Regions from separate parts of the Salinivibrio sp. SS2 genome, predicted to be linked through region 1. Evidence: riboswitches for the same ligand, from Rfam matches in the RefSeq annotation. Region 1 holds a riboswitch; the other holds the start of a gene.
What was found. A riboswitch is a leader RNA that binds a small molecule or an ion and turns the genes downstream of it on or off. The one in region 1 is predicted to bind thiamine pyrophosphate.
Positions count from the first base shown of each region.

Region 1 (7,974 bases):
ACTATCAATTCCGGTATTGTCATGGGTATGGGTATCAATGAAGCGGTGAAACGCTGCTTGGGAGGGGCCGGCTTCTTGCTGTAAAAAGAGTTGCGCAGAAAGTTGTAGCTGATAAATATGTGAAAAGGCTTTGCTGAGCACATGACGCTGTTTTTCAACTTGTACTGAGAACAAACCGTGTTGACGCTGTATGTCTAGCGTGTAAACCAGCCAACTGGATAAACCCGCCAGCGCAATAACTACGCCGAATCGCCAAATAGGCTGTGATCGCAAAAAGCGCATAATCAAGAAGACAATGTGTGACAACCAATGAGTCGATAAGGGTAAGGTGTCTCGATGACAGTTTTGATGGGATTTTGTGTCATTTCCGTGAACGCTTGTTTGAACACTGGGTGCTGACGGTGATCGGCGTCGTCAAAAATATGACGTATTTTTTATACAGTCATCAGGTCGGTATCACTGGACGCAACAACGCAAAAATGTGATGTGAATCACTCATTGGTTAGTGGCTTGATTAGGAAACGAACTTTTGAAAAGGGTGGTTGATTATTCATTCTTCTCGCTCAGATTCGATACATTATGCCTGATCTTTCGATAGGGGATCACGACCTTCTCTGCTAACTTCTAGTGAGTCGATGGATGACACACTCTCGACAATACCTCTGTTCCTGCCGAGTAATAACACATTGATTGTGGGGGAGTTCCATGAAAAAGTTGGAGAATGTCTCTGCGGTATGTTTCGATCTAGATGGGACCTTGGCGGACCCATTTGACGACCTTGTTGACGCGATATCGGGCATGTTGAAAGGGCTCGATCTACCACCTGAAGATCCGAATACGATCAAAGACTGGATCGGTGATGGCGCAGATTTGTTGATCCACCGGGTGTTAACACGCCAGATCAATGGCCGCGTGTCAGATGCGGTCTTGAATCAGGCGCGCACACTTTTCCTGTCCTCCTATCTGGGCAAAAAACCGCCAAAAACACGACTCTATCCGGGCGTCCTTGAGTGCTTGAAAGGACTGGCACGCAGACAGCTGCCCATGATCTGTACCACGCACATGCAAACCGTTCACGCCAATAGTTTGTTAAAAGCACTCGGCGTGAGTCACTTTTTCACGCGGATTGTAGGCGCTGATGCGATTGCTGCCTTGCAATCTGGCCCCGATGCCATCTATGAAGCCGCGGCGATTTTACGCGTTGCGCCCACGGAGCTATTGGTTGTTGGGGATGCCGTGAATGACGTTCAGGCCGCACGATCGGTCGGATCCCCTGTTGTTTGCGTGACTTACGGCTATAATTACGGAACAGAGATAGAGAAAGCGCGTCCCGATCTGACCCTTGATACACTCGCGACGCTGCCCAATATCATAGAAAAGCCGATGCATTCACGCGAACAGGGACCAGCAACCACTGTTCCATCGCATCCGGTCATCGCGTCGCCTTTGCCGTCTCACTCCTTGCGCCGGGGAGGTGATGCGCCATTCCGATAAACGGTCAGGAGGGAAGCGTGAAAAACGAACTAGATCCTGCATATCTACTTCGCGCCTACGAGATAGTGACTCAGTTTGGAGAAAAAACCGAACAAGGACATCGCCTAGATGGCATTGAAGCCTTCTCAGATTATGACGGCTACACCATTTATTTAGCCGGAAATGGCGTACAGTTACGGGTGGGGTTTCACAATACATATCACCTGGATTATGAGCACGAAAACCTTAAAACGCAGTTCTTGAATAAGGTCGATGCCTTGGTGAAAAACTATCGACAGTCGTGACCAAACATTCGATAAACGCCCCGTCATGGGGCGTTTTTTTTGGCCGATGATCAGGATTTGTTATGGATAATCAAATCGTTAAGAAAAGCCGTACCGGCAAACAGTGCGTAGTGACAGGCACGGATGCCCACTATCAAGCACTCGTGGCGAGTGCAGCCGCTGCCATTTTGGTGATTGATGAATCAGGTGTGATTATCGATGCCAATCCCTACACCCACACATTGCTGGGCTATGACCATCGGCAACTGGTGGGCAACAATGTGGAATGCTTGATGCCGCCAGAGCATGAAGGGAAGCATCAGCATTATCTGATGCAATACCTTACCGGTGGCGAAGCAAAAGTGATTGGAACTGGGCGGCGAGTTAAGGCCCGTCATGTCGATGGGCATCTTGTCCCTGTACACCTCGCGGTCAGTGAAGTACAGATAGACAGTCGGCGTGAGTTTATCGGCATCATGTCCGATCTTAGCGCGCTCACGCAGGCGCAAGCGAGCGTAAAACACGAGCGCAACCAGCTAAAAACCATCATCAATGCGATTGCCAATCCAGTGTTTGTCCGCGAGTTAGGCGGGCGATATACCATGGCCAATCATGCGTGCGTGCAGGCCGTTGGGGTCGATAATGTGGAGGCGTTAGCTGATGCCTTTGCCCAGTTATTGCCCAAAGGAGGACGAGAGACACTCAACGCGCTGGATCATCAACTGACCATGAATGGCGAGCCGGTGCATACCGATGTCACTCTGAACGATGGCCGCACCTTTAAACTGGCGAAAACCCTCATCCATCACCTCGAAGGTGAGCCATATGCCATTGTTACCGTCGCGTACGATGCCACCCCACTTCTTAATGCCATGAAAGACGCGGAGCGAGCAAACCAAGCGAAAAGTGACTTTCTTTCTGCAATGAGTCATGAATTACGCACACCGCTTAACTGTGTGCTTGGCTATGCACAATTATTAATGAATGCGACCTCGCCGGCGTTAGAGGCCACTCAGCAACAATACGTGGCACAAATACACCAAAGTGGCCGTCATTTACTCGCCCTGATTAATGATGTGCTGGATCTTGCCAAAATCGAGGCGGGAAAAATTTCCCTCAACCCGAGCTGGGCACCTTTGCGTCCGATGATTTGCGAGGCTATCGATTCGCTGTTGCCTCTTGCCCATCGCCAGACGGTGAGTTTGCGCCATACTCTACCGGACACACTCAACGGCGATCTTTACGTCGATGCGACCCGTTTTAAGCAAGTGCTGATCAACCTCATTAGCAATGCAATTAAATATAACCATGCGGGTGGACGTGTCACGGTATCGACCTGTCAGCAAGCCGAAACGATAACGATCGCGGTGACGGACACAGGCATTGGCATTGAACAAGATAAGCTGAGCGCGTTATTTGAGCCTTTTAATCGCTTAGCGGCCGAGCAAACCCATATTGAAGGGGCAGGCGTGGGGCTTGCGGTCACACAGCAATTGATCGCGCAAATGCAAGGTGAGATCACCGTGAGCAGCGAAGTCGGAAAAGGGAGTTGTTTTGCCGTCACCTTTCCCTATCGTGGCCAGTCGTTGACCGAGATAGCGTCTTCATCCACACCATTCACCCTTACCCAGCCGCATCGAGTGCTTTTTATTGAACCAGACGTTGCACAGCAACGCTTAATGGCCGATTGGTTCGAAGATTGGCCGTTACTGACCTTGACCTGTGTCCATGATTTATCGTTAGCAGCCGCGATGGCGCATACCACACCGCCCTCGCTATTCATGGTCAGTCATGCGGTGCTTGATGACACGGCAGATCAGGTTCAGTCGCGACTCGGTGAACGGCCCATGATCGTGGTTAATGTGCCGGACACCGAATCTATGCAATCGCACAGCGATAGCATTGTGACGTTGGCGTCACCGGTATCGGGTGCGGCGTTGGGCCGAGCGATGCAAACACTTTTGGAGGACAGGGCATGACACGAGAAAAATCCCAAGCGCAGATCCTGATCATTGATGATCGACCGGAAAATGTCGACTTGTTGACTGCCATGTTGCTGCAATCTGGCTATCAACACATCACAGGCCTTAACGATCCACGCCTTGTGACCGATTACCTCTCACCGATCCCCGATTTAGTGTTGCTTGATATGCGTATGCCTCAACGCTCGGGGCTAGATGTTCTCGATTTGCTGAACAATACGCTCGGCGAGCACTGTCCCCCCGTGATGGTGCTTACTGCCGATAGTGACAACAATCTGCGCAATCAAGCTTTATGCCGCGGGGCCATTGATTATCTCACCAAGCCGTTTGATCACCATGAAGTGCTCCAGCGCATCCATAATATTCTCCATTTTCAATTCAAAACCCTGAAAGAGCGAGATCAAGCGGCGCGTTTGCAGATGTTAGTGAATAAGCAAACCGCGGCATTACGTACCCTGTCTTTAACCGATCCCCTAACCAATCTACCCAATCGACGTGCGCTGGTGGATGCGGCTGAACGTCAACTCGCAAAGGGGATGGTGACCGTGTTAATGATCGCGTTGGATGGGATGGAGGCGGTCACACAGCATCAAGGCCACTTAATGACAGAAGCGCTGTATAAGCACCTAGCGGGGCTCTTAGCCAGTAGCTCAGTCGCAAGAGGGCGGCGTATTGGTGTGTGGGACAACACACGTTTGGTGATGTTAGTGGAAGGAGATATCACCGCCATTGACGCACTTGCTAAGCGGATTTGTCGATTATTGAGTGGTCATCACACCCTTGATGGCCGTTTGATGTCGATGCACTGCCATGTGGGAATAGCCCAAGCGGAAGGTGATCATCATGATGTGGAGCAACTCTTTCGCCAAGCGATTCTAGCTATCCCGACCGATGACACTGAAGTGGGTCATTATCGCCAAGAGTTGGATGCGCAATCGCAACGTGAGCATATGATCCGCAATGGACTTAGCCCGGCCCTTGAACAAGGAGGGTTGTCTTTGGTCTTTCAGCCCAAATGGGATCTCAATACCGGTACCATGGTAGGCGCTGAGGCGTTATTGCGTTGGCGTCATCCGCAACTGGGAGCGATCAGCCCGGCCGAGTTTATTCCCATTGCCGAGCGAAGTGCTGATATGATCCAACTCGGCGATGCCGTTTTTTCTATGGCGTTGCGCGCGCTGGTCCGTTGGCGAGAGCAATACACCTTGCCTGAGGCGTTTCACTTAGCCATCAATGTCTCTTCCCAGCAACTTCGCCACGGTTTTGCCGACAGCATTCTTGCCCGCTGCCAAGCGCTGGAAGTACCCACCCAAATCATTCAGCTTGAGGTTACTGAATCGGCGTTAATTCGACATATGTCGGTGGCGCTTAAAGAGTTACAACAGCTCCGTGATGCGGGGATGCACATTGCGCTTGATGATTTTGGCACAGGCTACAGTTCATTGAGCTATTTGAAACAGCTTCCTGTGGATTGGGTGAAGCTTGATCGTAGCTTTATTCAAGATCTTACATCCAACGCCGGTGACAAACATCTTGTTGGTAGCGTGATCGACCTAGCGCATGGGTTTGGCCACGGTGTGGTGGCCGAAGGCGTGGAAGAAGTTGGCCAGCAACAGATTTTGCAGCGTATTGGCTGCGATCAAGCGCAAGGCTTCTTATATGCCAAACCGCTGGGAACAGAACAGTTTGAACAGCTTCTGCAAACCGGATGTGAGTGCCCAGCGACGGCTATCAGTGCGCCCGTGTCTGGATAGCCGTGGTCATCATCGGATTAGAGATGAGTCATGCGTTAGAGGTGGCTGATAATGGTATCGAGGCGCTGATTAAACTCGGTGTCGGTCACCAAGCCTGACGTGGGGTCAAAATGCTGGTGAAAACTCGGTAGCGATAAGGTCCCTTTAACCTCATCAGCAAAATAGGGAGCAGAGTGCTGGGTTGAGGTCAATACTGGATGAAAATCAACGTGAAAAGCGTGACGGTACGGTATGCGTAAGGCTTGCGCTTTATCCGTAGGATGCATATCCTGAACTCAGTTAGTCGGGGAGCAAGTAATTGCTGAGACTGCGAAAGCAGGACCCGTAGAACCTGATCCAGTTAGCACTGGCGGAGGGAACTGACACGATCAGCGCATAAAGTGATGCATACTGCCGTACTTTGTCTCCTTCCGCCCCTGATGATTAAGGGGCCATTATGAACCTATCTCCACCTGTTATTCTCACCATTGCCGGCTCAGACAGCGGTGGTGGCGCGGGCATTCAAGCTGACATTAAAGCGATTTCAGCGACCGGCGGCTATGCGTGCTCGGTGATCACTGCGCTAACCGCGCAAAATACCTGCGGTGTTGACGCCGTCTCGGCGGTTGAGCCCGATTTTGTGCGCGCCCAATTAGATGCGGTGTTGTACGACATGCCGGTGCGTGCGGTGAAAATCGGTATGCTGGCCAATCAAGCGATTATTCGTGAAGTCGCTGCTGTGCTGGCACGGTCGCCACACTTACCGGTGATTTTAGATCCCGTGATGGTCGCGACCAGCGGCGACCCTTTGCTCGACGAGCAGGCCATGACGGCGTTGATTGAAGAGCTTATTCCGCGAGCAACGGTGCTCACTCCCAACTTGCCGGAGGCCGCTCGCTTAACCGGTCGGCCTGTGCCTACCTCTATAGAGCAAATGCATGAGCTGGTGCCGGCACTTCGCCATCTAGGCTGTCCTTACGTGATGCTCAAAGGAGGCCATTTACACCAGATGCCCGAGAGTGTCGATATGTGGATTAGCCGAGATACCTGTCAAACCTTGCGCGCACGCCGCATTGAAACTACCAACACCCATGGCACCGGATGTTCACTGTCTGCTGCGATCGCCTCGTTTTATGCCCAAGGGATGACGCCTATCGAGGCCGGGCGAGCGGCTAAGCAGTATTTGACGGAGGCCTTAGCGCATAGTCAGCAGCTAACGGTCGGAAGAGGCGCTGGGCCGGTGCATCATTTTTACGCTTACCCTGATAATTTGTGTCTGTCGCCAGCAGAGCATGCTGTCGCGGAATTGCCCTGAGACGAGATGGAAACGATCCGCTGCAACCCAAGTGGGGCAGCGGCATCGAAAAGAAAACAGCAAAGATGCGTTGGACGCGTCCGTTAGGCGGCAGACCAATGTGGTAAACGCTCGGCGGCGATATAAAAGATGCGATCGCCCGGTGCCACTTCAGTGTGTAGGCGAGGGTTCAGGGTGATCCCATCGCCTTTGTCGAGACCAATTAAGGTTGCATCATGCTCATGCTTTAATTGATTAAACAAGGTGCCGACATCGGTTGCACTCGCATCGGTGGGGTAGCGGGCACAGTATTGGGTCATCCCTTGAGCCGTGCTCAATAGCTCGTGATGTAATTGACTTGATCCGGGATCAACGGCCGCTTTTGCCAGCATTTCTACCGACACAGACGGCACACATTCAGCGTGCGGATAGTGCTGCTTCAATATTTGGCTGAGTGCATCATCTTGAAAATACGCGAGTAAATGAGCGGAAGGGTTTTTGTGAGCGCAGAACAGCGCCGCAGAAAGCGTAATATCGTCTTCTGGGTTATCGATAATGATACTCGCGGCGCTGTCGATGCCGGCGCGCGCAATGCCCTCGGCATCAGTAAAGCTGGTCACGCGCACAAACTCCACCTCGCCAGGCAGCGGATTTTCCATTTCAGGACGGACACAAAGCACGATCGGGCGCTCGCCATGAATACCGCTTTGCAACAACCGGATTAACTGAATGGTACGCTGGTCGTTCCACCCCAAAACTAAAATATGATTTTTCACAGTAAGACTCCGTTTTCCTTGTAATCCACGTCGCCAATAATCCACTAAGGCACTGGTCACATGCCCAATCACCACCGCAAACAGACCGAGCCCACCGGGAATGATCCAAAAGGCGGTAATCCACTGTCCTGCCTCGGTGGCGGGCGAGTAATCGCCATACCCCACGGTAGAGGCGGTGACCACTAAATAATAGATGTAGCGACTGAGTGACTGAGTCATCTCAGTTTCACCCGCCGATTGTAAAAGCAGCCAGCCAATGACGCCGTAGGCAAGTACGACCAATCCGAGAATACGCCCGTTTAAATGGGCGAAGTGGCTGATAATCCAACGTTTAAAAAGCAACCAAAAGGTCATAGTGTCTCGCTCATTCGCTATGGAAACGCCAGTATGAAGGGATTTCTTATGGGTTTACAGTGTAAATCAACGCATTGG
Region 1 is NZ_MEBP01000024.1:80,850-88,823, reverse strand. It holds gene BGK46_RS01780 (bifunctional diguanylate cyclase/phosphodiesterase) at 1-282, opposite strand, end outside; gene BGK46_RS01775 (HAD family hydrolase) at 706-1,494, shown strand; gene BGK46_RS01770 (DUF3081 domain-containing protein) at 1,512-1,778, shown strand; gene BGK46_RS01765 (PAS domain-containing sensor histidine kinase) at 1,841-3,736, shown strand; gene BGK46_RS01760 (putative bifunctional diguanylate cyclase/phosphodiesterase) at 3,733-5,493, shown strand; gene BGK46_RS01755 (hypothetical protein) at 5,529-5,759, opposite strand; TPP riboswitch at 5,768-5,868, shown strand; gene thiD (bifunctional hydroxymethylpyrimidine kinase/phosphomethylpyrimidine kinase) at 5,930-6,787, shown strand; gene BGK46_RS01745 (potassium channel family protein) at 6,871-7,896, opposite strand.

Region 2 (7,974 bases), on a different contig from region 1:
CCCCGAAAGCCGATTATTGGGCAATGTGGGATACGCACAACCCCGCCAGCCAAGCCACATTTACTCATCACAGCTGGCAAGTATTACTCGATAAGTATTTACAGCCTCAAGGACAGCACACCTTATTTAACTACGCAGCCGTCACCGAGGCCGATAAAGCGACTCTCGATCATTACATTGGCATGCTCACCGCGCGCGACCCGCGCACCCTGACCAAAGACGAACAATACGCGTATTGGGTTAATCTCTACAATTCAGTCACCGTAAAGCTCATTTTGGACGCGTATCCTGTCCGTTCAATCACCAAACTCGGTGGCCTGTTTAGCTTTGGACCTTGGGATGATGAGGTGGTCACGGTGGCAGGTGAACCCCTTACCTTGAATGATATTGAACACCGCATTCTGCGCCCGCTATGGCAAGATCCGCGTACCCACTATGCGGTCAATTGTGCCAGCCTTGGCTGTCCGAACCTGCAGCCACAAGCCTTTCAAGCCGACACCTTGGAGGCACAATTAGAACAAGCCGCCTACACCTTTATTAACAGTGATAAAGGCGTCAGTCAGCAAGGCGAACAGTGGCAGCTTTCTTCTATCTATGAGTGGTTTAAGGCCGATTTTGGCGGCAGTGAACAAGGGGTGATCGCCCATATCAATCAATACCGCGATATCAAGCTTCCCGAGGATGCACGCTTAGACTATGACTACGACTGGGCGCTTAACCGAACCGCTGACTAAAAGGCTTGGTTAACCCTAAGCCAATCAGTACAATGGCGTGGTACTCATTGGGGAGCCTCTTGGCTGAGATTGCGCGCCGCGCTAAACCCATCGAACCTGATCCAGCTAACACTGGCGTAGGGATTGAGACTTGATGATGTCATCAACCAGCCTCAACACCCACGCCCAACTTAGGAGCGTGCTGTGAAAGTCATTACGTCTGTTTTAACCGTACTTTCTTTGTCTCTGTTATCGCTTGGCGCCCGCGCCGCTGACCCGCTGACTATTTATACCTACGACTCATTTATCGCCGAGTGGGGCGCAGGGCCGAAAATCAAAACCGCCTTCGAGAAACGCTGTAACTGTGAGGTCGAGTTTGTGTCCCTTGAAGACGGCGCAGCCTTGCTCAACCGCATGCGGATTGAAGGCAGTACCACCAGCGCCGATATCGTGCTGGGTATGGACACCAATTTAATGAAAGAAGCGGAGCGGAGCGGCATTGTCGCCGAGCACGCAGTGAATACGGAGCGCCTACAGGTACCCGGCGGTTGGGATAATCCCTACTTTATCCCCTACGATTACGGCTACTTTGCCTTCGTGTATGACACCACGCGCCTGCTCGATCCGCCCAAGAGCTTGAAAGCCTTGATTGAAGATCGTGATGACATCAGTGTGATTTACCAAGATCCCCGTGTCTCCACCGTTGGCCAAGGCTTAATGCTGTGGATCCAGAAAGTATACGGCGATCAAAGTCAGCAAGCATGGCGTGATCTCGCGGAGAACACCATTACCGTGACCAAAGGCTGGACCGAGGCGTACAATATGTTCCTGAACAAGGAAGCAGACATGGTGCTCTCTTACACCACATCACCGGCTTACCATCTGGTTGCAGATGATGATGACCGCTTTGCCGCCGCGACGTTTGAAGAAGGCCATTATATGCAGATTGAAGTGGCCGCGAAATCAGCCTACACCGACCAGCCAGAACTGGCGGATGCGTTTTTACAGTTTATGATTAGCGATGAAGCGCAGTCGATCATTCCCCTTACGCAATGGATGTATCCTGTTACTGATATCACGTTACCAGATGCCTTCTATACCTTGAATAAACCCGAGAAGAGCCTGCTTTATCAACCCGATGAAGTGATGGGCAACCGTCAACAATGGGTGCGTGACTGGCAAACAGCGTTGGTTGAATAGTCGTCATGCTCAATCCTTCACGCACCTGGCCGGGCAGTCTCGCGGCCAGTCTCGTCGTGCTTTTAATTGGCAGCGCCCTATGGGCGCTGTTCTCTCACAGCCAAGATCTTAACCTTGAGGCACTATGGCAAGATGCCTACCTTCGTCACGTCACCGTATTTAGCTTCAAGCAAGCCACTTTATCAGTGATCCTCAGCGTGGGATTAGCGATTCCTGTTGCCCACGCCCTGTCGCGTCGCGAGTTTGCCGGTAAACGTTGGTTGTTGAAACTGTTTGCCATGACCTTAGTGCTGCCTGTGCTGATCGGGGTATTTGGCTTGGTGGCCATTTTTGGTCGCAGCGGCTTGATCGCCGACACCCTACAACATTTTGATCTTTCCATGCCGTTTTCCATTTATGGATTGAGCGGCATTTTGCTGGCACACGTGTTTTTCAACTTACCATTTTCCGCCCAGATCATGGTGCAAGCGCTCGAGGGGATCCCCGCCGATCAACGCCGCTTAGCGACGCAATTAGGTTTAGGTGGCTGGCAGCGTTTTCGTCACCTTGAATGGCCTTATCTTCGCCAAAGTTTGCCCCACATCGTCGGACTGGTGTTTATGCTCTGCTTTACCAGTTTTGCTACCGTCATGGCGCTTGGCGGCGGCCCCAAAGCCACCACCATAGAGCTGGCCATTTACCAAGCCATTCGCTTTGACTTTGACTTGCAAACCGGCGCGGCATTGGCGCTATGGCAGATGATGCTGTGCGGCACGATTGCGTTTGTGGTGCAAACATTCACACGCGCGGTGCCGAATACACCCAGTGAAGTATTACCGTTGCCGCATGCCCTCGATAGCCGAGCGGCGAAATGCTGGGATCTGCTCTGGATAACCTTGGTCTTGCTTCTCGTATTGCCGCCACTGGGTGTGGTGCTGTATCGCGGGCTCAACCCAAGTGCGCTCACTGTCCTTGCCGATACAGCGTTATGGCAAGCCACCATGCACTCATTATGGGTGGCCACCGGCGCGACCGCTATCGCATTTGTGTTGGCAATTGCGGTGATCTTAGCCAGCCGTCACTGGCGGTTTCATGGTCAAAAAAGGCGAGCCGATGGTATTGAGACGCTAGGAGCCATGATTCTGGTAGTGCCCAGTATCGTATTAAGTACAGGACTGTTTTTGCTGTTTCGCCAATTTAGCGATGTCTTTAGCCTCGCCTTGTGGTTGGTGATGGGAGTCAATGCCCTGATGGCGTTACCTTACTTGATTAAGGTGCTCAGTGCCCCCGCCTATCAAGTGGCGCAATCTTATCATGCACTCTGTGCCACCTTAGGCGTGCGTGGGATCACTCGCTTGCGCTTAATTGAATGGCAGTGCTTACGCCGCCCAATAGCACGTGGCCTCGCGGTCAGCTTTGTCCTCTCGATGGGCGATCTCAGCGCCATCTCTTTATTTGGTAGCCAACACTTTCAAACACTGCCTTTGTATCTATTTCGTCTGATGGGCAGTTATCAAATGGATGCGGGCGCCGCGGCGGCCATGCTGTTATTAGCGACCAGTTTAGGCAGCTACGCTCTGATCATCCGCCTCGTCCAATGGAGACACGCATGCTAACCCTTTCCAATATCACGTATCGCTACCAGCAAGCGTGGATGCACTTCGACGCCCACATTGCGCCGGGGGAGATTGTTGCTGTACTCGGCCCAAGCGGCGCCGGGAAAAGTACCTTACTCTCTCTGATTGCAGGATTGATTGCTCCTAATAATGGCGAGATTTTGATTGCAGGTAAGCCAGTCACTACCGCGCCGGCTCACCAGCGCCCACTCTCCATCCTGTTTCAGGAGCATAATGTCTTCACCCACTTATCGGTGTTTGACAACATGGCGATTGGACTTTCGCCCTCACTCAAGCTCAGTCACGCACAAAAAGAGAGCGTGAGAAGCGCCACGGACGCAGTGGGGCTGACACCTTATTTAGATCGTTTACCCGGCGCATTATCCGGCGGGCAGCGCCAGCGGATTGCACTCGGACGAAGTATTGCGCGTCAACAGCCTCTGTTATTACTTGATGAGCCTTTTTCAGCCCTTGACCCTGCGTTGAAAAAAGACATGTTAGCCTTAGTGAAACGGACCGCCCACGCGCAAGGTACAACCGTTTTGATGGTGACCCATCACCCCGACGATGCGAAAGCCATTGCCTCTCGTTTTCTCTACGTCGATGAGGGACAGATTGCCTTATCTCGCCCCGTGGCGGATCTGAATGCACCCCCACCGGCCATGCATCGTTATATGGGCATGATGGAATCCCCCTAATAGATGGCGCCTCCTCGATTGGCTTCTATACTGACAACAGGAATAGACCCTTTTAAGGAGGCGCTTTGTGCTCGCCAGTAGCATTCAGATACTCGACTCTATCGTCGATTTCACGGCCAAAACTGAAGTTGATGCGATTACCAAGAGCCTACTGACGTCGATCCTTGAGCTGACGCCTGTCAGTGAAGTAGTGTTACTCGATTACTGCTCTGGACTGAATCCCCCTTTTACGGTGCTGGGTACCAATGACAACAGCGCCTTTCAGCAAGAAAATATCGAACAAGTAGATGCACTGCTGGAAGACTGCCTCGAGAGCCAAGAGGTCACCATGCATCAGGCTTACGATCACACCTTGGTTGCTGTCCCTATCTATTACGAAAAAGACGAGGACATTCGCGGTGTCTTATGTGGCCGCGCAGAGCAATTAAACGAGGAACAGCTCGCTATGGTGTCTGGCCTCATTCACATCTATGAGAACTATCAACAAATCATTATGGCCAGCGAGCGAGACAGCTTCACCGGTCTATTCAATCGCAAGGTACTGACCAAAAAATTAGACCTGATTAGTGATCGCTTAGCGCAAGCGCCCGCGGCGATGGACAGCGACTTGGATCAGGCGAGTTATCCTTGGATTTGTATTTTTGATGTCGACCATTTCAAGCAAATTAATGATAACTTTGGCCATGTATTTGGCGATGAAGTCATTTTGTTGCTCGCGTCTTTAATGCGACAAACCTTTTCTGTCGAAGACACCCTGTTTCGCTACGGCGGGGATGAATTTGTGGTGTTACTTCATCCTTGCACACGCGCCATGGCCGAACAAAAAGCCAATACCTTTATTGCCAATGTCAACGCGCGCGACTTTGGCGCGGCGGAAACCGTGACCATTTCCATGGGCGCAACGCGTATCGATAAAGCGCATCAGAGCACCAGTACCTTATTGGGTAATGCGGATCAGGCGCTTTATCACGCCAAGCAAAACGGTCGCAATCAAGTGGCTTTCTACGAAGAATTGCTGGAAAGCGGCATCATCAAAACCTTTGTTGCCGCCGACGATGTCGAGCTGTTTTAACTTTAGAAAAACACGGCGGCTAAGCCGCCGGCTCGGTTAAAGGTTTTCTTCGGCAAACTCGGCAAGACGACTGCGTACTACCCCGTTGAGGTATACGCACGCACTGCCCTCGAAATTTTTAAATCGCTCGACAATGTAAGTCAGCCCTGAGGTGACCGGCGTGAGGTAGGGGGAGTCGATTTGCGCTAAGTTGCCTGAGCAAACCAGCTTAGTCCCTTCACCACAGCGAGTGATAATGGTCTTCAGTTGCGAGGCAGTCAGGTTCTGACACTCATCCAAGATCACAAACGCGTTTTGAATCGAGCGACCACGCATAAAGTTAATCGACTTAAACTGTAAGTTGGCTTTCTCCATGATGTAACGCATCGAGCCATCCGTGCATTCATCATTCATGTGCAGCGCTTCTAACGTATCGGTCACCGCACCCAGCCAAGGCAACATTTTCTCCTCTTCCGTGCCTGGCAAAAAGCCGATCGACTCGCCAATATCTGGAGTGTTTCGGGTAACGATGATCTTGTCATACATTCCCTTTTCCACCACCTGTTCTAGCGCGGCGGCCATCGCCAGAATGGTTTTTCCGCACCCTGCCGGCCCGGTCAAAATGGTTAGATCAATGGTCGGGTCCAGTAACGCGTCCATCGCCATGCCTTGGTAGATATTTTTCGGCTTTACATCCCAAGCGGTGCGGTGCATCAGTCGCTCGCGACTAAGGTCTTTAATGATCGCTTTTTCACCATTGATGGCTTGAATGCGTGCCGCGAAATCGTCGCTTTCATCCAACAAGTACTGGTTAACGAACGGCGTTTCCAATAATTCAGACGGTAAGGTGTGGAGGGTATCTGAGCCATACGCTTGGCTATCACATTCCCCGACTTTGTCCCAAAAACTGCCCTCAAAGGTATGAAACCCTTTGGTCAGCAATCGCACATCGTCAATCAATTGATCCGTGCGATAGTCTTCCACATACATCACTCCCGCGCCTTTAGCGCGCAGTCGCATATTAATATCTTTGGTCACCAATACGACTTTGCGTGGTGAGCGTTTGGTTTGTAGATATAGCACCGCATTTAAAATTCGGTTATCGCCAGCCTTGTCAGCAAAGGCGTGTACCGTTTCTTTAATTTCAAAGTCGGCCAGTATCGATACGGTGCCCGTCGCATCCCCTTTACCGACGGCAATACCCTCGCCGATTTCATCGGGAGTTGCTTCTTTAAAGATATCTTCCAACGCTCGAATCGCGACACGCGCATCTCGTGAGACATCACGCTTGCTGTCTTTGATGCGGTCAAGCTCTTCGAGGACGGTCATGGGGATCACAACATCGTGTTCTTGGAAGGAGTAAATAGCGAAGGGTTCGTGGAGGAGAATATTGGTATCCAATACAAACAGCTTCCGGTCGGCGTCGCCCATAGGCACCTCCTGTGTCGGCAGTTCACTGTCGGTGACAGCGCTTAAGTTAAGCGTAGACCTGGCATTGGGAATTCCCAATCTATTTCGCTGCGCCACGTCACGCTTTTATCTTTGCCGCGTGATAATGACGTTTGTGTGTCAGCGTGACCTTTGCGGGGATTCATTGAGTTTCATCGTGACGCTCCTCACAAGTTCGAGTACTATTGGCGGCCAATTTTTTCAGTGCCACACTGAATAGCACAGTATTTAAACGGCGCCGCTGTCGCGGGGCTGCGTCTTCGACAATCGAGTTAATTCAGAGGTTTTCCCCTATGTCATTTGCGCTTGGACAACGTTGGATCAGTGATACGGAGCATGATCTAGGACTGGGCACCGTGGTGTCTGTTGACGGCCGTACCGTGACCCTAATGTTTCCTGCTAGTGATGAAACACGGCTGTATGCCAGCCACGATGCACCCGTTACCCGGGTGATGTTCAACCCGGGCGATGAGGTGGAAAGCCATGAAGGCTGGACCATGACAGTCTCGCGTGTTGAGGAAAACGACGGGGTATTAACCTATATCGGTACACGCAATGATACTGGCGAAGACGAGGTGTCTCTGCGCGAAATCTTGCTCAGTCACCAGATTCGTTTTAACAAACCGCAAGACAAGCTGTTTGCTGGCCAACTTGATCGCATGGATCGTTTTGCCCTGCGCTATCGTGCGCTGACCAATCAACACCAGCAACTGCGCAGCCCATTACGCGGTCTAACCGGCATGCGTGCCGGCCTGATCCCCCATCAGCTTTACATTGCTCATGAAGTCGGTCGCCGTCATGCGCCACGCGTATTGCTTGCCGATGAAGTCGGCTTGGGTAAAACCATTGAAGCGGGCATGATCATCCACCAGCAGGTGCTGGCAGGTCGCGCAGAGCGAGTCTTGATCGTGGTGCCCGAAACCTTGCAGCACCAATGGTTGGTCGAGATGATGCGCCGCTTTAATCTGCACTTCTCAATTTTTGATGAAGAGCGCTGTGTTGAGGCCCTAGCGGATGCCTACAACCCCTTTGATACCCAACAGTTGGTCCTGTGTTCGCTGGAGTTTTTGCGTAAAAATCGCCGTCGTGTCGAACAAGTCTGTGAGACCCACTGGGATCTGCTAGTGGTCGATGAGGCGCATCACCTGTCATGGGCACCGGATGCCCCCAGCCGCGAATACCAAATCATTGAGAGCATCGCCGAACATACACCGGGCGTGTTGCTACTCACTGCCACACCGGAGCAACTTGGCCAACAAAGCCACTTT
Region 2 is NZ_MEBP01000098.1:300-8,273, forward strand. It holds gene BGK46_RS11985 (DUF547 domain-containing protein) at 1-734, shown strand, start outside; TPP riboswitch at 773-874, shown strand; gene thiB (thiamine ABC transporter substrate binding subunit) at 927-1,913, shown strand; gene thiP (thiamine/thiamine pyrophosphate ABC transporter permease) at 1,919-3,508, shown strand; gene thiQ (thiamine ABC transporter ATP-binding protein) at 3,502-4,206, shown strand; gene BGK46_RS12005 (GGDEF domain-containing protein) at 4,274-5,278, shown strand; gene BGK46_RS12010 (PhoH family protein) at 5,315-6,688, opposite strand; gene rapA (RNA polymerase-associated protein RapA) at 7,000-7,974, shown strand, end outside.
Region 2: it holds a riboswitch for thiamine pyrophosphate, as region 1 does, so the genes downstream of both, thiB (thiamine ABC transporter substrate binding subunit) here and thiD (bifunctional hydroxymethylpyrimidine kinase/phosphomethylpyrimidine kinase) in region 1, are expected to answer to the same signal.